DNA from 4 places in the Paenibacillus sp. FSL R5-0914 genome. Region 3 is predicted to be linked to each of the others. Evidence: riboswitches for the same ligand, from Rfam matches in the RefSeq annotation. Region 3 holds a riboswitch; each other region holds the start of a gene.
The links. A riboswitch is a leader RNA that binds a small molecule or an ion and turns the genes downstream of it on or off. The one in region 3 is predicted to bind cyclic di-GMP.

Region 1: it holds a riboswitch for cyclic di-GMP, as region 3 does, so the genes downstream of both, MKX60_RS30720 (DUF6612 family protein) here and MKX60_RS00735 (transglutaminase-like domain-containing protein) in region 3, are expected to answer to the same signal.
Region 2: it holds a riboswitch for cyclic di-GMP, as region 3 does, so the genes downstream of both, MKX60_RS13230 (thiamine pyrophosphate-binding protein) here and MKX60_RS00735 (transglutaminase-like domain-containing protein) in region 3, are expected to answer to the same signal.
Region 4: it holds a riboswitch for cyclic di-GMP, as region 3 does, so the genes downstream of both, MKX60_RS01495 (choice-of-anchor A family protein) here and MKX60_RS00735 (transglutaminase-like domain-containing protein) in region 3, are expected to answer to the same signal.

The regions. Positions count from the first base shown of each region.
Region 1 is NZ_JBBORH010000005.1:81,497-86,761, reverse strand. It holds gene MKX60_RS30730 (FprA family A-type flavoprotein) at 1-726, opposite strand, end outside; gene MKX60_RS30725 (CapA family protein) at 996-2,012, shown strand; gene MKX60_RS30720 (DUF6612 family protein) at 2,094-2,942, opposite strand; cyclic di-GMP riboswitch class I at 3,060-3,151, opposite strand; gene MKX60_RS30715 (RNA polymerase sigma factor) at 3,356-3,874, shown strand; gene MKX60_RS30710 (DUF4179 domain-containing protein) at 3,858-5,265, shown strand, end outside.
Region 2 is NZ_JBBORH010000001.1:3,001,910-3,007,174, reverse strand. It holds gene MKX60_RS13240 (helix-turn-helix transcriptional regulator) at 1-264, shown strand, start outside; gene MKX60_RS13235 (methyl-accepting chemotaxis protein) at 387-1,637, shown strand; cyclic di-GMP riboswitch class I at 1,829-1,924, shown strand; gene MKX60_RS13230 (thiamine pyrophosphate-binding protein) at 2,043-3,686, shown strand; gene MKX60_RS13225 (carboxymuconolactone decarboxylase family protein) at 3,697-4,065, shown strand; gene MKX60_RS13220 (hypothetical protein) at 4,104-4,454, shown strand; gene MKX60_RS13215 (3-oxoacyl-[acyl-carrier-protein] synthase III C-terminal domain-containing protein) at 4,506-5,265, shown strand, end outside.
Region 3 is NZ_JBBORH010000001.1:186,701-191,965, reverse strand. It holds gene MKX60_RS00755 (phospholipid carrier-dependent glycosyltransferase) at 1-317, shown strand, start outside; gene MKX60_RS00750 (glycosyltransferase family 2 protein) at 418-1,398, shown strand; gene MKX60_RS00745 (GtrA family protein) at 1,388-1,792, shown strand; gene MKX60_RS00740 (class D sortase) at 1,827-2,477, shown strand; cyclic di-GMP riboswitch class I at 2,602-2,682, shown strand; cyclic di-GMP riboswitch class I at 2,791-2,871, shown strand; gene MKX60_RS00735 (transglutaminase-like domain-containing protein) at 2,885-3,694, shown strand; rRNA gene MKX60_RS00730 (16S ribosomal RNA) at 4,067-5,265, shown strand, end outside.
Region 4 is NZ_JBBORH010000001.1:351,719-356,983, reverse strand. It holds gene MKX60_RS01515 (peptidase G2 autoproteolytic cleavage domain-containing protein) at 1-664, opposite strand, end outside; gene MKX60_RS01510 (hypothetical protein) at 895-1,017, shown strand; gene MKX60_RS01505 (hypothetical protein) at 1,133-1,369, shown strand; gene MKX60_RS01500 (hypothetical protein) at 1,625-2,017, opposite strand; cyclic di-GMP riboswitch class I at 2,510-2,600, shown strand; gene MKX60_RS01495 (choice-of-anchor A family protein) at 2,711-4,441, shown strand; gene MKX60_RS01490 (alpha/beta hydrolase) at 4,614-5,265, shown strand, end outside.

The sequences.
Region 1 (5,265 bases), on a different contig from region 3:
CAATGTGGCGTACATCCCGATATATTTACGTATGTCCTTCCGGATCACAAACCCATGGGAAGGAGCGATCATCCGGATCTCAAGATCCTTAACAGCCTCTAACAGGGTTCTTACATATCTTCTGTGAGGATGAATAATTGCTGCGTAATAGCCCTGGAAATCTTCCGTAATATCAAACCCGGCTTCATCGCTGAATAGATTCTCCACCGCAACATGCGTGCTGAAAATATCACAAGGAAATAAGATTTGATCTTCGATACAATAGGTGATCATCGTTTCTGCGGTATGGAGATACGGTGTTTCTTTAAACAGCAGCGTTTTCCCGCCAATATCCAGCTTATCTCCGTCTTTAACCACCAGGAAGTTCCGGCTATGAAGCTTGTACATTTCCTGCAATTCGGGAACAGCAATCTCGGTGCATACGATCGTAGCATTTGCAGCCTTGGCAGCGAGAGCTGCCAGTCCACCAGAGTGATCAGGCTCTGTATGATTAATTACAATGTAATGGATATCTAGAAGATCAATCATTTCACCCAGACACTCGGCATATTCACGTCCGAATTCCATATCTACGGTATCAATGACAGTTGGTTTACCTGTTTTTAATAAATAAGAATTATAGGTAGTTCCTTTTGCCAGAATCAGGCGGTGAAATGGAACCTGGCGGTTATCGATTTTGCCTATCCAGTAAGTATCCTCGGCGATTTTTTTGAATTGTGTACTCATTTCTTTAACCTCCAATGTTTGATTGATAATGTTTATCAACAACCTTATTTTATTATGGCTGCCAAACAAAAAAGAGGATTTGAATCAAATTATGAAAGTTTGAAAAAAATGAACACCTTAAATTTAGACGATCTAAATAAAGTGATTATGCGTTGGGTCACATTTTAAATAAAAAGCCACACAAATGTTTGCACTTCGCCTTAAAGAAAGAATAACCCATAACAACTTTATGCCATATCCTAATGAAAATAATAAAAAGGTGGATATCCATGACTGAAATACAAATAGCTGCTGTGGGAGATCTAATGGTCAAACGTTATATTATTTCGGATGCTAAACAGCCTGACGGAACCTATTCGTTCAGCCCCCTGTTTGCAAAAGTAGCTCCTTATCTGAAACAGGCTGATTTGACGATTGGCAATCTCGAAACCACCTTTGCTGGAAGTGGCCCCGAATGCCGGAAAAGTCCCCGATCAGGCGGTCCGATATTCAAATGTCCAGACGAACTGGCCCCTGCACTTAAGGAAGCCGGATTCGACGTATTAGTAACGGCCAACAATCATTGCATGGATTATGGTGCCCCGGGTCTGGTTCGGACGTTACGAGTTCTGGACCGTAATGGAATCGACCACACGGGAACAGCTAAATCATTAGAAGAATCCAAGAGAACGCTTATTAAAAACGTCAAAGGAATTACGATTGGCATCCTCTCCTACACAGCAGGAACCAACCGAATTCCTGTACCAGTGAGTAAGCCATGGCTGGTTAACCGGATATCTACGCCCAAGATCATTCGGGAGATTCGAGATTTAAAAAAGAAAGTCGATCTAGTCTTGCTTTATCTGCATTTCGGAAGCGAATATCGTTACACTCCAAACAAGAGGCAAAAAGAGCTGGTCAATCTCTTCTTTAAAAATGGCGCCGACATCATACTGGGGTCTCACCCACATGTTCTTCAACCGTTAGCGCTTCGTGGAAAAAAACAATTCGTTATTTACTCATTGGGGAATTTTGTTTCGACTAAACTAATGAATATTCCTTATACACAAAGCGGTATCATTCTTACGCTTAAAATAAAGAAGGATGAAAAAGGACACACGAGTATAACTAACGTAGGTTACATCCCGACTTGTGTAGATCGAAGAATAAAAAGCGGCAGGAAAATTACAGAGATCATCCCCATCCGCGACGCATTAAAGAGAAGCGCCACCGACATAAAAACAGAGCGGCGAAATCTCATGAATCGAATGTTGAAACATACGACAACAATCTTAAAGAAGGAATAGAAACGTTATTAAAATAGAGAATACAGCAAAAAGCGCTGTTCTACAGAACAGCGCTTTTTGCTCAATATGAAATCGACCTTATTATTCTAGTTCGGCCGGTTTTACAATGGTTGTACCTTTGTTATTCTTGGAATATTTAGCTTCGATTTTCGTGTTGTATGTATCTTTTTCTCCGTCACTTGTCAGTACATAACTCAGATCGACTGTCAGCTTTTCCGTTTGCCAGGTCTTAGTATTGACGAATAATTTCCAAGTTACGCTTTTAGGTTGAACAGTCTCACCATCCCAGAGGTTCTCCTGGTCATAGAGTTTGATTATTCCCTTAGCTGCTGTCGGATCGGTTACCGTGAACTGCAGGACGGTCTGAGCACCGGCAGTGCTGACTTTCATAGATTTTTTATAATTTTTTACCGAATCAAGCATGGAAACAGGATCGTATTGACCTTTAGAATAAAAAGAATCCCACTCCATCTTCTCCAGTCCAATCCAATACTGCGCATCAGGATCGATTGGCTCACCGTCATCGTCGTAACCTTCATCTTCAGATTCATCGATCAGTTCACTTCCGTCTACAAGATAGTAAAACTCCTTGTCATTGGCATATAGACTGTACGATGTTTCTAAAAGACTACTATCAACGGTGCCAGCTGCAGCAAAATTCGGCAGTCGATTAATATCCAGCTTCAGTGTGTTAGTGTTGCTGATACGTACCCCACCGCTCTGAATATCCTGTTTTTTGATCACATCTAAGTGAAAATTCTTTATTGCTTTAGAGGCCGCCGTTACTTTGCTAATCATTTGATCCGCGGTTACTGCTGTTGTGGTAGCTGCAGACACGACTTCAGGATTAGACATCCATCCGATCGTTCCGGACAGCAATAAAGCACCTACTGCCAAACTAGTGCCTATTGTTTTGAAAAAACTTTTCATGTACTTCCCCTTTCAGCCCCTTGCGATAATGTAACGCCGTATAGATCGAAATAATAAAAGAGCTCAAAATAGACTACATATTCTTAGAGCTATCCTTTATGCTTCATAAGACATCCCTATGGCGGCCTGGCGATCATTTCCTTCTGTAGAAAGGCTTTAGACCCATGGCTTTGTGTCATCATCTTTCGATGATTTTACCTTTAACGCGGACATTCAATTAGTTTTAATTAGCTTACGGACGCATGTCCCACCGCTAATTTTATCATGGTTATAATTACCTGTAAACGACTTATCTTCCATTCAAATTCGCTATGATGCTCAGAAGAAATACTTCACTCAAAATGAAAAATGAACGATTACATACGCTTATAAGTCTTATTAATGAGAACAGCAAAGACAGGGGGTGCAGCAAAATGTGTGACCGAGAAATTTTCGAGCTCTATAAAGAACAAGTATATTATTTTTGTTACTACTTAATGAAAAATCAGGCAGATGCAGAGGATATTTGCCAAGAGGTATTTGTAAAGGTTATCTTAGCGGATAAGTCTAAGGTAAGAAACTTGAAATCTTGGATTTTACGAATTGCTTCGAATGAGTGCCACAGTGTGATTAAAAGGCGTAAGACGGGGTGGATGAAAGAAGTACGTAATTATTTACTATCCAGGTCTGAGGAATCAAACCCTGTAGAAAAACGGTTGGATCGACAGGAAACTAAAAAAGAATTACAAGGGTTATACAGTCAGCTTCCCGACAAAATCAGAATGGTAGTAGTCCTTCGTTTTATAAACGAATTGACTGTACCCGAGATCTCTAAAGTTATGAGCATACCCGAAGGAACTGTAAAATCCAGACTGAACAAGGGACTTAAAATACTAAATAGAATGGGTGGAACTCAACTAAAGGAGCTGAGTAGTAATGAATCTGTATATTGAAAAAGATAGACATATTCCCCGACCGGATTATGATTTGATGTGGACTACCATTGAACAAGAAGCATATAAACGTCAAAGAAATCTGAATGCCTCCCAGAATACTCCTAGGCCTAATAAAAAGGTTGTTCCTATCAGCATCGTCTTCTCTTGCCTCTTACTTGTCGCCATTCCTGTATTCGCTAGTATGACGATTAATTGGGATAAAATTGGTGGGCGAAGTGTGAGCAATGCATTAAATAACGGCATCGGTCAACAGTATAATCTTCAAGCTTCCAGTTCAGGAGTAACAATGAATTTGAACGGTGTTGTAACTGACGGAGAAAAAATGAAAATGCTGTTATCACTTGATACTAAATCTGATCTATCCCAATATACTGGATTTGCTACAGAGGAAAACACCATGACTAGTGAATCCGGTGCCAAGGCAAAGGTATACGGTTATTTAGAATACGATCCTGAAAGCCAGAAACTCATTGGAGTATATGAGACACCTGATACATTAAAGGATGATAAAAAGGACTACAAGTTTGAAGCACGGAATCTCATTTTTTACCGTAATCAGAATATTCCCTTACAATCTAATCATCAAGCAGGGGATACAATCGATACTGGAGTTAAGCAATATCCAAGCATTCAAATCGAATCCGTTCGACATGTTTCCAATCAAACCATTATCCGTTACAAAGTCGCTGCATCACCATCTGACTTAGGACGGGGTAACCCACATTTGGTAGTTAGTACTGCAGGTCAAGAGAATGAGGCAATTCCAACCATCATGCCTAACGAAGGATCGGATTTATTTATTGAACAGGTTTTCAATATAACTGAATCAGATTGGAAGGAAGCTAGTCTTCATTTTAGTTACATTGAAGAAGCGAAACGTATTTCAGGTACATGGAAGTTCGATTTTAAAGCAGATGGACAAAAAGCAAGTGAGGCGATTTACACTAAGAAACTGTATAACAGTCCTGAATTTCAAGAAAAGACCGGTATAACCTTAGATCAGCTAGTGGTTACCCCTTTGGATATCCAAATTCTAATAGATGAAAATGATTCGCTTAAAAAAGGAATTGTCCACTATAATACCGCTCAGTTGGTTATAGGTGATAAAACAATCACTGGGGGTTGGAATTTGAAAGGAGATCATTCCGAAAGCTACCAGCATTTATTTCAATTTGAATCTCCGGAATGGTATAACAACTGGTCCGATGTTCCAATGAAACTTATATTAAAGGATGCTGTCATTGAGAAACGTGATACCAGTAAGAATTGGATCACAATAAACAAACCTAAAGAAGAAAAACAGTTCACTTCACTTGATGTCGATGGATTAGACATTGAATTCACGTACTATACTGAAGGCGAAAATTTGATTGTTGAATCATCATCCA
Region 2 (5,265 bases), 2.8 Mb from region 3:
CTGCCAAAGTATCAAGTAAAGCTAAGGGTTAGAACATCTATCTTAAAAGAATTACAGCGAGAAAGATTCGTCTCTGTCCAATTGATAGAGCCAACTAGCAAAGCAGAGTGGGTAAACGTAGATGCCGAATTTAATACGATCGAGTCGGCCTGCCGGATAATCCTTTCTTTTAGTCCCTCGGTTATTGTACTTTCACCGCAAGAACTTTTAGAGATGGTAAAGTCTGCTATCGCAAAAATTTCCGCTATTTATGAGGATTTTTGACACGAAATCTAAAGAACTACTCCGAAAAGAAGATTTATGTCAGTTCTTACTATAGACCAATCACCTTTAAATCCCATATAATAACACCAATACATAATATTAATAAGGAGGACATTATACCAATGAACTGGATGCATAAACTTCCGTTAAAACAAAGAATTGTTGCCGGATGTTACCTCGTTGCCGCACTATTTGCTATTCCTGTTTTAGTTACTTTTATGATCTTAGGCAACATTATTTTGGGTATTGTTCTAATCGTAGTTCTTGCTGCTCTAACTTTCCCCGTGGCCCGCTTTATCGAGAGAACGCTTACATCTTCTTTTGATGACATCGCGAATGTATCTCATAGTATTTCAAAAGGGGATTTTACTAGTAGAGCCGATGAGAACGGGTCTATGGGGGACGTAAGTCGTTCCTTTAATACTATGATTGACAAGCTCAAGAAGATTTTGACAGAAGCATCACAAATCACTCGTCAAGTTATGGATGCAAGCCGTGGAATCGAAGATAAGAATCAGAATTTGAAAATTGTCATGGCACAGGTAGCCTCTTCGTCTAACGAGCTAGCTCTTGGTGCAAATGAAATATCTACGGATATCGCTGAAATGACAGAATCTATTAAAGATATTGAGAATAAAGTATCCAATTATACGAACTCAACGAAAGAAATGAACAGACGTTCAATACATACATTAGAACTAGTTGAACAAGGACGGCAGTCCGTTGATACTCAAGCTGAAGGCATGCGCAAAAACATCCAGGCTACTCAAAAAGTAGCTGATACTATCGAAGCCCTGTCTCATAATGCTCGCGGAATTACGATGATTACAAAAACCATCACAGAGATCGCTGAGCAGACCAACCTCTTATCGCTGAATGCCTCCATCGAAGCAGCACGCGCCGGAGAGCATGGTCGAGGTTTTGCTGTAGTCGCACAGGAGGTTCGTAAACTTGCCGAAGAATCAACGGCTTCAACGAAGGAAGTCTTTGGCTTAGTTCGGAGCATCGAAACTGATATCAAACAAGCGATTGACAATATCGCTATCAACGAAGAAGTCGTACAGGTACAGAATGAGATGATCACTCAATCTGCTCATATCTTTGCTCAAATTGTGCAAAGTGTGCAGTATATTACCGAGCAAATCTCTTCCTTCTCTGCTGAAAGTGATCTGATGTTGGAAAGTGCCTTGAAAATCTCAAGTGCAATAGAGAATATCTCTGCAATCACACAGCAAACCGCTGCCGGCACCGAGGAAGTATCCGCCGCTATGAATGAACAAATTAATGCCCTGCAGTCCGTTGCTGAAGAAACTGAGAAAATGACACAGGCTGTGTTTAATCTACAGAAGACTATCCATATTTTCAAGTTTTAAGTCACTTGCAAAAATATATAAACAAGTCCAAAAACTCCTCCTAAGTTTTGACTTAGGGGGAGTTTTTTTATATCTATTATTTCATAGGTTGGACAAGACTTTCGTCAAAATTCGAGTTAATTTGCGAAAATATATTGACAAAGGTTCTCTAGGAATATATTGTAAAGGAAAATTCTTCTTATAAATTTTAAAATTAATATTGGCAAAATCTTCGAAAGAGGATGACGCAAAACCATGGATCTACAGCCTCATTTTTAATCAGAGGCCATGACTGCCAGGTTGCAGAAAACCAAGACGACTGAACAATTGTTCAGTCTCTATGGCGATTTATGCCACCAACCTGTGCCCTAATTCAGAGCACAGGTTTTCTAATGTTTGATTTTAAAATAACAATCAACTTGTGAGGTGTATTTTTTGAAGACAGTCGCAGATTACATGTCGGAAGCACTACGGAACCTAGGTGTTACCCATTCCTTTGGTATTATCGGGAAATCCATTTGTCCTATTGTTCTTAAAATGGTAGATTACGGTATTGAATTTATTCCCGGGAGACATGAGTCCAGTTCCGGCTTCGAAGCAGCCGGGTATGCGCTTAAAACTGGAAAACTAGGTGTAGCTTTTGGTACTTCAGGTCCTGGTGGAACAAACCTATTAACTGCAGCAGCACATGCTAAGGCTAACAACCTACCTGTCCTATTTATTACTGGCCATCAATCTATTAAAGAGCTTGGAATCCCCCAATGTCAGGACTCTACCTCTTTTCTAGCTGATTTAGCTGATATGTTTAGACCTGCCACCTTATATAGCAAGCTTATTGAACGTGGAGACCACTTTAGCACAATCTTTAATCATGCCATATCCATTGCCTTGAGCGGTAATCGTGGTCCAGTTCACCTTTGTATTCCCTTTGATGTACAAACGGAATTGCTAGAGGAATGTAATATTGTAATCCCTGAACGCGAATCACTGGTTAGCCATGCTAATATCGACCGTGTACTTGATGCTATAAATAACTCTAAGAATCCAATAATTATCGCGGGTAAAGGCGTTAACCGCTCAGGAGCACATAGTGAGCTAATTCAATTAGCGGAAACATTTAATATTCCTGTAGTTACATCTCCAGGTGGTAAAGGGGCTATAGCTTGGGATCATCCACTCTATCACGGTCCAATTGGAGTAGGCGGTTGTACCCATGGGGATGACTTGCTGAATCAAAGTGATCTATTTATCGTTCTCGGCTCACGTTTAAGTGATATGACAATTTGTAATCTTAAAAGGGAAAATCATCCTGCAACATTAATTCAGTTTGATAGCGATCCGACTTTTGTCGGAAAAATATTGTTCTCTAAAACGATTCCAGTGACTGGAGATCTACGGGACAATCTAGTTTACTATCTCAATAATATTGACACGAACAACATCACAAAACGCGAAGCACCGACAAATTCCGATTATACCGAAGAGCCTCCGATTTTACCAAACCTTTCACTTGCATCGGTCTTGAGTACGATGAGTGATTTGATTCCTTATAACAGCACAGTCTTTGTTGATGATGGAAGTCACGGTTTCCATGCTGCGAAATGGTACAAGGTTAAGAAACCGGGCAGTTTTGTTTTCGATGCTTACTTTGCTTGTATGGGTAATTCCATCGGAATGGCGATTGGTGCAAAGGTTGCTGCTCCAGAAGAAACGATCTTCTGCATTACAGGAGATGGCTGCTTTATGATGCTAGGCGCAGAGATTAACGCTGCTGTCTGCAAGGATATTCCTGTCATATTCATTGTTGTGAATAATAAACAGCTAGATATGGCTCTAAAAGGTATGGAAAAAACTACAGGACGTATTGACGGAACTATCTACGAAGTCCCTATGGATGCTGTGAAATTCGCAGAATCACTAGGCGCTAAGGGTTACAAATGTGAGACAGCGGAGGAGTTCGAAACAGCCATCAAGGATGCTGTTGCCATCAACCGTGTTGCCGTCATTGAACTGCTAACAGACCGTGATGAGGTCCCTCCGACTGCTCACCGTACTTTGAACCTAAATTAGGAGGTCACTTATGAAAGACAATGTAAACAGTGGTCTGAACCACTTCACGAATCTCTCTGGAGACTACGGAGCTAAAGCACTGGCTCCGATTAAAGAACATTTCCCCGATTTGGCTGAATTTATTATGGGGAATGCCTACGGCGATATTTTTCAACGCAACACAATCGAAGCTGACTGGAAGGAAATCGCAGTTATCTCTGCCCTGATTTCGATGGGTCAGTTTGATCAATTGGGTGTTCATTATGTCATGGCTCTTCGTGTGGGAGTTACTGTAGAACAACTCAAAGGTATTCTATTACACTTAGTACCCGCTATAGGGGCACCTAGAATCATCACCGCTTTTAATATTCTTCTCGAAACGATTGAAGAAATAAAGTAACTATTTTCAGTAAAATTAAAATATCGGGAGATGTTAACGTGGGACAGTTTACTTTAAAGACAGACACTACTAAAAAAGTGATCAATATTGAGCTGGAAGGAACATTTTCTGAAGAAGATGGTCTGAAATCTATCCAAGCTTATCAACAAACTATTAATCCTATCACTCCAGCTGACTATGAATTACAAATCGACTGCAGAAAGCTAAACGTAACTGCTCCTGATGTTGTGCCTCTTTTGGAAGGTTGCTTCGTAATGTTTAAGAATGATGGATTTGTAAAAGTAAATCTAACCCTTGAGAATAACCCAATTCTTAAAATGCAGCTTGCTCGTCTGGGTCGTAAAGCAGGACTAGAAAACATCGAGATCATTTCCACCGTTACAGCTTAATTCTTCTTATAACTAAAAAAACTATAGAGTTTTTCAGGAGGATTCATTCATATGACCGGAATTCGTATTCAAGACATTGATATCTATCATCCCAGTAATAAAGTTGGTAACGACTTTTTTATTAAGCATTTTGACGAAAAGGGTATTGATATCCGAGGTCTACTGACCACTTTAGGTCGTGATACGCGCTATAGCATTAAGAATGAGGAAGAAAATTCTCTTACGATGGCTTTTGAGGCTGCCAGTAATGTGTTGGATAAAAATGGTCTCACTGGCGCTGATATCGATCTTATTGCCTATGCAAGTCAAACTCCTGAATATATCTTTCCTACTAACTCTTTAATGATTCACCGTTTAATTAACGGCGCATCCCATACAATTTGTATAGATAGCAACGCTAACTGTGCAGGTATGACTGCTTCCGTAGAACAGGTGAGCCGTCAAATGCAAGCCAATCCTAGAATTAAACGTGCTTTGGTCATCGGATCCGATTATGTAGCACCTCATGCAGATAAGAATGATCCTGTCTATTATGCTAACTTCGGTGATGCAGCTGCGGCAGTCCTTCTTGTGCGCGATGATAATGCGGTAGGCTTCATTGATTCTGTCTATCAAACAGACACATGCGTTTACGGCAACTCCATGTTCCCGGCTGAAGGCTTGGCTAATCTGGGTAGAAAAGGCGTCGCGGCTGGAGAATTCAATGTGAAGTTCATTCCATTTGATGATTCCATTTGCGTAGATGCTGCTTCTGAATCGATTCGCACGCTTCTATCTGATAACAACATAGCGCCTGAATCTATAAAAGCGG
Region 3 (5,265 bases):
TTACACTGAAACGCAAAGATAAGACCCTCTATATGATCTGGATCGCCTTTTTCTCACAATATGTTCCGTGGATGCTTGTCCCAAGGGAAACCTTTATCTACCATTATTTTGCTATGGTGCCTTTTATGATTCTTGGTATTGTATATATAATGAAGTTGCTAGATAGCAAATATCCTGAGGCTCGTTATGTTAGTTATGTCTATGTGGCTGTTGCTTTACTGCTCTTTGTCGCGTTCTACCCTGTCCTGTCAGGGATGCAGGTAAGCGGAGATTATGTGAAGAATATGCTGCGTTGGTTCCCATCTTGGGTTTTCTAAGATTTTTTAAAAATATCTATAACAATAAGTTTATGCTTACAGCGTTATTATGAAGTACAGAAAGATGTAACGCTCCATAAAGCTTTTAGGAGGAATAAAGGTGAAAGCCAGATATAGTGTAATTGTACCCATGTTCAATGAGGAGCAAGTAATTAGCGTTACTTACGAACGTTTGAAAAAAGTAATGGACGAATGCGGCGATACTTATGAGCTAGTCTTCGTTAATGACGGAAGTCGTGATCGTTCGGCCCAGATGATTCGGGAGATCAGTGATCGGGATGAATGCGTCAAGCTAATTGACTTCTCGCGTAATTTCGGACATCAGGTAGCGATTACAGCTGGCATGGACTATGCCGAAGGTCAAGCGGTTGTTGTTATTGACGCTGACCTTCAAGATCCACCGGAGGTCATTTTGCAAATGATCGAGAAGTGGAAAGAGGGCTATGACGTTGTGTATGCGAAGCGGCTGAAGCGCCGTGGAGAAACGATGTTCAAAAAGGTAACGGCCAAGATCTTTTATCGATTGCTCAGCAGCATGACAAGTGTAGACATTCCCACGGACACAGGTGATTTTCGTCTTATTGATCGTAAGGTATGTGATGTCTTGCGAGGTCTCAAGGAAAAAAACCGGTATGTCAGAGGTTTAGTGAGCTGGGTCGGCTTCAAGCAGACGATGGTGGAATATGAGCGGGAAGAACGATTTGCAGGAGAAACTAAGTATCCTCTTAAGAAAATGATTCGTTTTGCGCTGGATGGGATCACTTCCTTTTCGCATAAGCCACTTAAGATTGCTACGTATGTCGGATTCTTTCTTTCCTTCTCGAGCTTTCTCTATTTATTCTTCGTATTGTTTCAAAGAATCTTTTTCACCTCATGGACGGTTCCAGGTTGGGCTTCCATTGTAGGGGTCAATTTGCTCTTTAACGGTATCGTTCTGATGCTGTTAGGTGTAATCGGTGAGTATATTGGACGAATTTATGACGAGTCTAAGGATAGACCGTTGTATATTGTCAGTGAGACCATAGGATATCGTAACGAAGAAGAAGTGGATCACCGGAAGGATTACAAAGATGTCAGATAAGAACTTTCGGACTGCTTTCATACAGTTTCTCAAATTTAATGCTGTAGGTCTGGTAAATACCCTCATTGATTTCGTAATCTTCACATTACTGAACTCACTTGGGATGGTATATGCGTTGGCACAGGTGATTTCTTATAGTGCAGGGACAGCGAACAGCTTTATATTGAATAAAAAAGTAACCTTCAAGGATCGTGATCGTGGCAATAAAGAGGGTTTTGATAAGACGCAGTTGCTGAAGTTTATCGTACTGAATCTGGTAGTACTCGGAATATCGTTGTTGCTAATGCATCTGTTGACTGACAAACTAGGCATTCAAGTGTTGATCTCTAAGGTATTAGTAACGTTTGTGACGGTGATCATTAACTTCTTCGGAAGTCGTAAATGGGTATTCTAAAGTTCAGTAGAACCAATCTACGGAGGTGAAAATCATGCGTAAATTCTCGTATGTGCTCATACTGGCGGGGATCCTTATCATGCTCTATCCAAAAGCTAACGAATGGTATAACGACTGGCAGCAGGATAAGCTATTAGAATCGGCTGAACTGAGCACCAGTGAAAGTACTCCACCACCTGATCTGAAGAGCAGATATGCCGAGGTCACTCAGCTACTAGCTGAGGAATCAGCTTTAGATGCACAAGCACAGCCGCAAGAAACAGAAAAGCCGGAACCGGAAATTGAAGTGGGTGGCAAAGTTATCGCATTAATTGAGATCGATAAGATCGATCTGAAGCTGCCAGTATTAGAAGGGGCTACTAAAGCGAATATGAAGCATGCGGCGGCCCATATGAAAGAAACAACTCCAATAGGAGAAATAGGGAACGCCGCAATAGCTGCACATAGAGCTAGAACTACGGGCAGATTGTTTAACAGATTGAATGAGGTTGTGATTGGGGATACGATTTCGGTAAAGACTAGCGATCAGACCTATAATTACGAGGTTTATGATATTTCTGTTGTACTTCCTAGTGATGTGTCTGTTCTAGACGGGAATAACAAAGATAAAATTCTTACTCTAATTACGTGTGACCCACTAGTAGATCCTACACATCGTTTGATTGTTCATGCCAAGCTTTCCTAATCGTTGACGAGAAATAACAAGAGAATTCAAATACAGAGAAATAACTATAAAATAATAGTAAATCTAGCAATTTTGTTCTTGTTTACGAGGATAAATATGGTAGTATAAGACTATAAAAGCTAAACACGATAAACGGCAAACCTATCGAAAGGTAGGGACGCAAAGCTAAAGGGCCTTCCCGTAAGGATGGCAGCCAGTTACCGAATGAAGAGGCTTTTTTTGTTTTTATAAAATATATAAGAATCTTAGATTCATATTTCTACTTGGACTGATTCTCTTAATTTGTCTAGTGAAATTAGAACAGATAGAGCTTATACGATAACGGCAAACCTATCGAAAGGTAGGGACGCAAAGCTAAAGGGCCTTCCCGAAAGGATGGCAGCCAGCTACCGAAAGGGGTTTTATCCGTGAAAAAGGTTTATTTTATGATGGTGGCGCTGTTCGTACTGATTACTGCGGTTCCGGTAAGCACAGCTCAAGCCGCAAGTGTAGATGCAAGCTGGTTGATTACATCGAAAGTGGCTCAAGGTGTTATTGGAATTAACTATGATATTCCGAAAGATAAAAGAATCAAACTCATGATCACTAAAGACAACAGCAGCTATACATATAACTTATATGCTTCTGGACAAGCTGAGGACTTCCCTTTACAACAAGGTAATGGTACTTATAAGGTTTCTGTTCTTGAGAACACAACCGGCAATAAATACAAAGCGTTATATTCCGAAGTAGTAGACGTAACCATGAGTGACTCGAACTCCGTATATTTGGGCTCCGTACAGAATGTGAAATGGAGTTCTTCTGATAAAGCGATCCTTAAGGCAAAAGAGCTTACAAAAGGCAAAACAACAGATGAAGAGAAAGTTAAGGCAATCTATAACTATATAGTTGCTAATGTACAATACGATTATTCTCTTGCTAATAACGTAACAACAGATTACATTCCGAACATTAACAACACTTTGAATACTAAAAAAGGAATCTGCTATGACTATGCTTCTCTTTTTGCCGCAATGCTGCGTAGTGTAGATGTGCCTGCTAAATTGGTGATGGGGAATACTAGCTACGTTACGCAATACCATGCATGGAATGAAGTGTTGATGGATGGGAAATGGGTTACTATTGATACAACGGTAGATGCATCGTCAGCGAAGAGTAAGAAGAATACGGATTTTATTAAGGCTTCAAGTAAGTATACTGCAGCAAAATACTATTAATTTGCATCGCTAGATTCATAACTCTATTAAATAAACAACTAGCTTAATTATTAAGCTAGTTGTTTATTTTTCTATTAGGGGTTGCTTTTCTATGAATAGATAGGTTATTATAGTTAAGCGTTGTTAGACAGCGTACAGGCAATGTTTGAGAGAGTTATATAAACGGCTTTCGAAAAATAAAGCTTGCATTACTGAGAACAACATGATATATTATAAGAGTTGCTGCTGAGACATTAAACGGCGTCAACGAGAACTTGATCTTTGAAAACTGAACAACGAGTGAGTAGGAAATCACGAAAGTGAAATCCAAAATTTAGAGAATTAATTTTCTCGTCAGATGTTTCAAAATGAGCATATCGCTCTTTTCAATACTAATTGGAGAGTTTGATCCTGGCTCAGGACGAACGCTGGCGGCGTGCCTAATACATGCAAGTCGAGCGGAGTTACTTTGGAAGCTTGCTTTCAAAGTAACTTAGCGGCGGACGGGTGAGTAACACGTAGGCAACCTGCCCCTTAGACTGGGATAACTACCGGAAACGGTAGCTAATACCGGATAATTTCTTTTTTCTCCTGAAGAAAGAATGAAAGACGGAGCAATCTGTCACTGAGGGATGGGCCTGCGGCGCATTAGCTAGTTGGTGGGGTAACGGCCCACCAAGGCGACGATGCGTAGCCGACCTGAGAGGGTGAACGGCCACACTGGGACTGAGACACGGCCCAGACTCCTACGGGAGGCAGCAGTAGGGAATCTTCCGCAATGGACGAAAGTCTGACGGAGCAACGCCGCGTGAGTGATGAAGGTTTTCGGATCGTAAAGCTCTGTTGCCAGGGAAGAACGTCCGGTAGAGTAACTGCTACCGGAGTGACGGTACCTGAGAAGAAAGCCCCGGCTAACTACGTGCCAGCAGCCGCGGTAATACGTAGGGGGCAAGCGTTGTCCGGAATTATTGGGCGTAAAGCGCGCGCAGGCGGTCATTTAAGTCTGGTGTTTAAACCTTGGGCTCAACCTGAGGTCGCACTGGAAACTGGGTGACTTGAGTACAGAAGAGGAAAGTGGAATTCCACGTGTAGCGGTGAAATGCGTAGATATGTGGAGGAACACCAGTGGCGAAGGCGACTTTCTGGGCTGTAACTGACGCTGAGGCGCGAAAGCGTGGGGAGCAAACAGGATTAGATACCCTGGTAGTCCACGCCGTAAACGATGAGTGCTAGGTGTTAGGGGTTTCGATACCCTTGGTGCCGAAGTTAACACAGTAAGCACTCCGCCTGGGGAGTACGGTCGCAAGACTGAAACTCAAAGGAATTGACGGGGACCCGCACAAGCAGTGGAGTATGTGGTTTAATTCGAAGCAACGCGAAGAACCTTACCAGGTCTTGACATCCCTCTGAATCCACTAGAGATAGTGGAGGCCTTCGGGACAGAGGAGACAGGTGGTGCATGGTTGTCGTCAGCTCGTGTCGTGAGATGTTGGGTTAAGTCCCGCAACGAGCGCAACCCTTAACTTTAGTTGCCAGCAGGTTAAGCTGGGCACTCTAGAGTGACTGCCGGTGACAAACCGGAGGAAGGTGGG
Region 4 (5,265 bases), 170 kb from region 3:
TACCGCTGGCAATACTCTCAATCCCTTCCGCATGGGCGGCGTTCTCATTTGCCTGGGTTTCCTTTCCTTCGGCATGGGAGGATGGACCTCTTGCGATCGAGAGTGTGCCCTCGGCATGGGCGGCATCGTTCGCTGCCTGAGTGCGATAGCCTTCCGCATGAGAGGCGGATCCGGTAGCGGCGGTCGAGTTGCCCTCGGCATGGGCGGTATCAATACCGGAAAATGTATTGAATCCTTCACTGTGCGATGCTGGACCGTTCGCCTGAGTTTGTATACCCTCCGCATGGGCTGAAGCACCTCGTGCGATGGTCAGCGACCCTTCCACATGAGAAGCTTCGTTTACTGCCTGAGTGCGGAAGCCCTCGGCATGAGCGGCGCCGCCGATAGCTACAGTAGAGCTTCCTTCCGCATGAGAAGCCGGACCGTATGCGGAAGTATCTGCTCCTTCTGTATGTGACAGGTGACCATTTGCCTGAGTGAGTAAGCCTTCGGCATGGGAAGCAAACCCTCTTGATATAGTCAATGTTCCTTCAGTGTGGGAAGTATCGCCGACAGCCTGCGTTCTAAAGCCTTCTGCGTGTGACGCCACTCCCGTTGCTGCAGTTGAATTGCCTTCAGCTGTTGAACAGGGAGCGTAAGCATTTGTATTACAACCGTTTGACATGTTCCATCTCCTCTCCTTGGATACATCACTATATTATGGATGAAATAGTTTCTAAGAAAGGGACATACTGCTAAATTTTTATATATACGCAATAGTTTGATAGAATGAATATCATTCCACCATTTCTTCTACCATCATGAGGAACTTTACAAAACCTTATAGAACCTTATAATGAGCAACAAAACTGTACCATACAGAACTTTGTAGAATATGCTGGGGGAACACTCGTAATGCGTAGTCCGGGGGCAATTCCATTCACCGGCATTCTTACAATGCTTATACAGCCGGTATTCCGGGAATTCGGAGACCGCGCTTTTCTGTATCTTCTGGATGGATTGAAGGGATGGGTATGATGCGATGTTTAACGATACGACAGCCTTGGGCAAAGTTGATTGCTCTTGGTGAAAAACAATTCGAAGCTCGGTCAAGGAGATTAGCCTACCGTGGAGCGTCGGGGATTCATGCCAGATGAGTATAGATAAGAAAATATGGGAACAGGAACCGTTCAAATCGATATTGGCGAAGCATGGTCATACAGCGAATAATTTGCCGACAGGAGCTATTATTGCGACAGGTCAGCTCACGGGGTGTTATGAGGTTCCACCGGTACTGGACCTGAGGGAATGGATAAGGGGAACGAATATGATTTTGGTGACTATAGTGATGGCCGCTTTGCTTGGAAACTTGAGAATGATCTTTCGCTGAGTTATCCTATCCCGGCTAAAGGTAGATTAAGCTTATGGGAGCATCCGGATCTAGCCTAAGCGACGAATTGAAGTTTTTTAATGTAATTTTCATGTGAGCATCATCTTATTTTCAGGTTCAAGGTATATATTGAAGACACCAAACACCCCCCAGTGTTTTGTGGTATAAATCTCTCAGGTCTTGCCAACTCCCATGGTAAGGCCTATTTTTTTGTTCGCTAATTAAATGGGGGAGGGGGGCAGCTTCTTCGCTACTTCACTTAATCTGATACTGCTCTTCATAGCTCTTAAAAGATGAAATATCCAGACCGAGATATCTGCGCATATGAATGGCAGCTTGGGCAGCGACAATGTCGTTTAACAGCAGCATTCGTTCATGGTAGCCACGACATATAAATTTGGCTTCTATCCCCGTGTTAAGTCTGTTCTGCTCATAAACCTTGATTCCCCGTTTTCTCATCTCCGAACGAACATCTCTTAGATCTGTTGTAGCAACTGCTGCGGCTGTTTCAAGAACCTCCAGATAGGGGGTGGGTGTTCGTAAATGTGCAGATAGAATGGCGGAGTCCCGTTCGAAAGCTGATAAAATCATCGGAAGCAATAAATAAGATTTCACCAGCATGTTGTCCCTGCTTTCAGCTCTATTCATGAATCTCATCACCTCTAATGGGAACGTATATTCGTATTCTACCCCGATATTCCAAAAATAATCAATGGTATTTCTAAACAGCTAGTCCAATGTGATTGAATTCACAACTAAATTAGAAAGAATAAAATATATTAAAATTGTAATAATAAAAAATAATGCTTCAGACTTATATAAAGGGAGAATTAGGATGAATGAGGAAGGAAGTCTCCGCCGTGGAATGGTATTTGGTTTGATTCTAAGTATTCCATTATGGATATCGATATTAGGTTGGATAAAGTTACTTTAAAATTAAAGGGAAACCTTTGTGTGAAGCGCCTTTAGGCGCTTTTTTTTGTGCTTGCTTACGCGTATGAATATCAAAAGGAATTGATTGACAATTGTGGGGATGGAGCGCTAAACTATTATTAGTTCAAAAGTATTAAAAGTCATAGACGATTATTTAATAGGATGCTTAAAATGCTAGTTCTAATCTGCAAGTCAATACATATATTATCATGATAATAGCAAACCGCCTGAAAGGGTGGGACGCAAAGTCCAGGAGTCTAAAGTGTCTTAAATGCGCTATGACCGTCCGACTGCCATGAGAAGGGAATTCCACTTCTTTTTTGGCGGTCTTTTTTGTTGTTAGGTCCTTTAGAGTTTCTGGTAATTATTCTGATTGAATATAAATCATAGATTTAGGAGGTGTGCTTTTTGAAAAGAAGAATGAAACCGCTGCTAGCACTAATATTAGCGGGGATTTTGACAGTAGGTAGTGGTCTTTCTGGAGGTCATTTGGTAAATGCGGCTGGGGAGGTGCTTCCCTATACTCCTACACCTGTGTTAGGTATTGCAGGGAATTTTAATACTTTTATTTTTGGCGATTTCAAACAATCTAATGATCAGGTTCATGGGCGCCTTGCGGCCAAAGGTAATATTACTTTGCAGAATTACGGCGTATCCAAGGATAATCCAGGTGGAGATGTTCTTATTGCTGGTAATGACATCAGTTTTACTAATGGGACTGTTCATGGAGCATCCGTTTATGGTGGTGTTTTTTCCAGCAACGGTGTAGATCTTAAAGAACCAGCGAGAAAAGGGACTCCTATTGATTTTGATGCTGAAGAGCAATTTCTTATTGGACGTTCTAATGAATTCTCTTCGCTTGCTACAATAGGAACTTTCAAAAAGGAATATGGGAAAATAACGATTGATGCTCCGGAACCATTTAACGTTCTTAATCTTAGTGCTGCCGATTTCGCTGGTGCTAATGGCTTACAGTTTAATATTGCAAATAGCGCCACAGTTATCATTAACGTTAGCGGAAGTTCAGTTAACATTCCAAGCTTTCAAATCTGGGGAGGTAGCCCTAACAAGGTATTATTTAATTTTTATGAAGCTAGCACTGTTGATATTGGAAGTTTAACAATAGAAGGAACTATCCTAGCTCCGCTTGCAAAAGTAACTTATAATTCCGGTGAACTGCATGGGACGCTGATTGCAAAGGGATTTGCTGGTGGGGTGCAGATGCATTGGTATCCATATGGAGGGGAAGAACCACCTCCGACACCAACGCCGACCGTGACACCAACACCGACGCCGACCGTGACACCAACACCGACGCCGACCGTGACACCAACACCAACGCCGATCGTGACGCCAACACCAACGCCGACCGTGACGCCAACACCAACGCCGACCGTGACGCCAACACCAACGCCGACCGTGACGCCAACACCAACGCCGATCGTGACGCCAACACCAACGCCGACCGTGACGCCAACACCGACGCCGACCGTGACGCCAACACCAACGCCGATCGTGACGCCAACACCAACGCCGACCGTGACGCCAACACCAACGCCGATCGTGACGCCAACACCAACGCCGATCGTGACGCCAACACCAACGCCGACCGTGACGCCAACATCAACGCCGATCGTGACACCAACACCAACGCCGACCGTGACGCCAACACCAACTCCGTCGCCGGAAGTAACGCCAACACCGACACCGTCGTCGGAAGTGACGCCAACACCGACACCGTCGTCAGAAGTAACGCCAACATCTGAGCCTCCGGTGTTCCCGACACCAACACCATCATTTGTAATTGGCACTGTCGTTGTTAATGATGATCCTGTGCCGCTGGGCCCTGTAGCTTCGTCGACTCCAGCACCAGTACCAACATCAACACCAACACCGTCGAGCAACACAGAGGTACTTGTTGATGAGGAGGAGATTCCATTAGGACCAGTATTGACAGTAACACCAACGCCGTCACCAGAGGATATTGCTGTAGTGGATGATACAATCCCGCTAGGTAATCCACCTGTGGATGAACTTCCAAAAACGGGAGAATCAAGTTCAGTCCCTTATTATGTAACTGGTCTAGGTTTTGCACTTATTGGATTACTAATGAGAAATAGATTCTCGAGCAAGAAATAATAAACGGTGATTGTAGCTTGAATACAAGTTATGCCGTGAAGAATAGTAAAGCCGCTTTCGGGACATATTCCGATGGCGGTTTTCTTTTGTTGTGATTGTTATATTTTGGCGCATTCTAAGTAGATGTTATACTGATTTACAACGGATATGAGGAAAGGACGGGGAAGATGAATTGGTATGGTTCTTCATTAGCGCTGTCATCGTCATAGGAGCTCTGATCTATGCGGGCTTTTTCTTTTATGGAATTGCTATTAAACGAGCACCGAAGGAATTCCTGAGTAATAATCGTGATTTGAAGGTTGATCCCCCGGTTGCCGGGGCTTCTTGGGGTGAGGGGAAGGATTGGATCTCCAGTCAGAGCTTTGAGAATGTGGAGATTACATCTGAGGACGGGCTACAACTAAGAGGGTACTTGCTCCTTTCGGATCGTGCTGAAGGTCGTACGGCGATTCTAGCTCATGGTTATTCTGGAAAAGGGAAGGATATGGGGGCGTACGCCAAAATCTATTACGAGAGACTGGGCTTTAATATCCTGATTCCCGATGCCAGGGGACATGGGGAAAGCGCTGGGAATTATATTGGTTTTGGATGGCATGAGCGCAAGGATTATTTGCAGTGGATTGAATATATAATAGAAAAGACTGGGCCCAGTGCTCAAGTTGTGCTTCATGGGGTATCTATGGGTGGTGCTACAGTGCTAATGACCTCAGGTGAAAATCTCCCGCCGCAGGTCAAAGCTATTGTCTCGGACTGTGCTTACAGCTCAGTTAAAGCACAATTAGCCTACCAACTACGGCGTATGTATCGCTTGCCAAGTTTCCCTT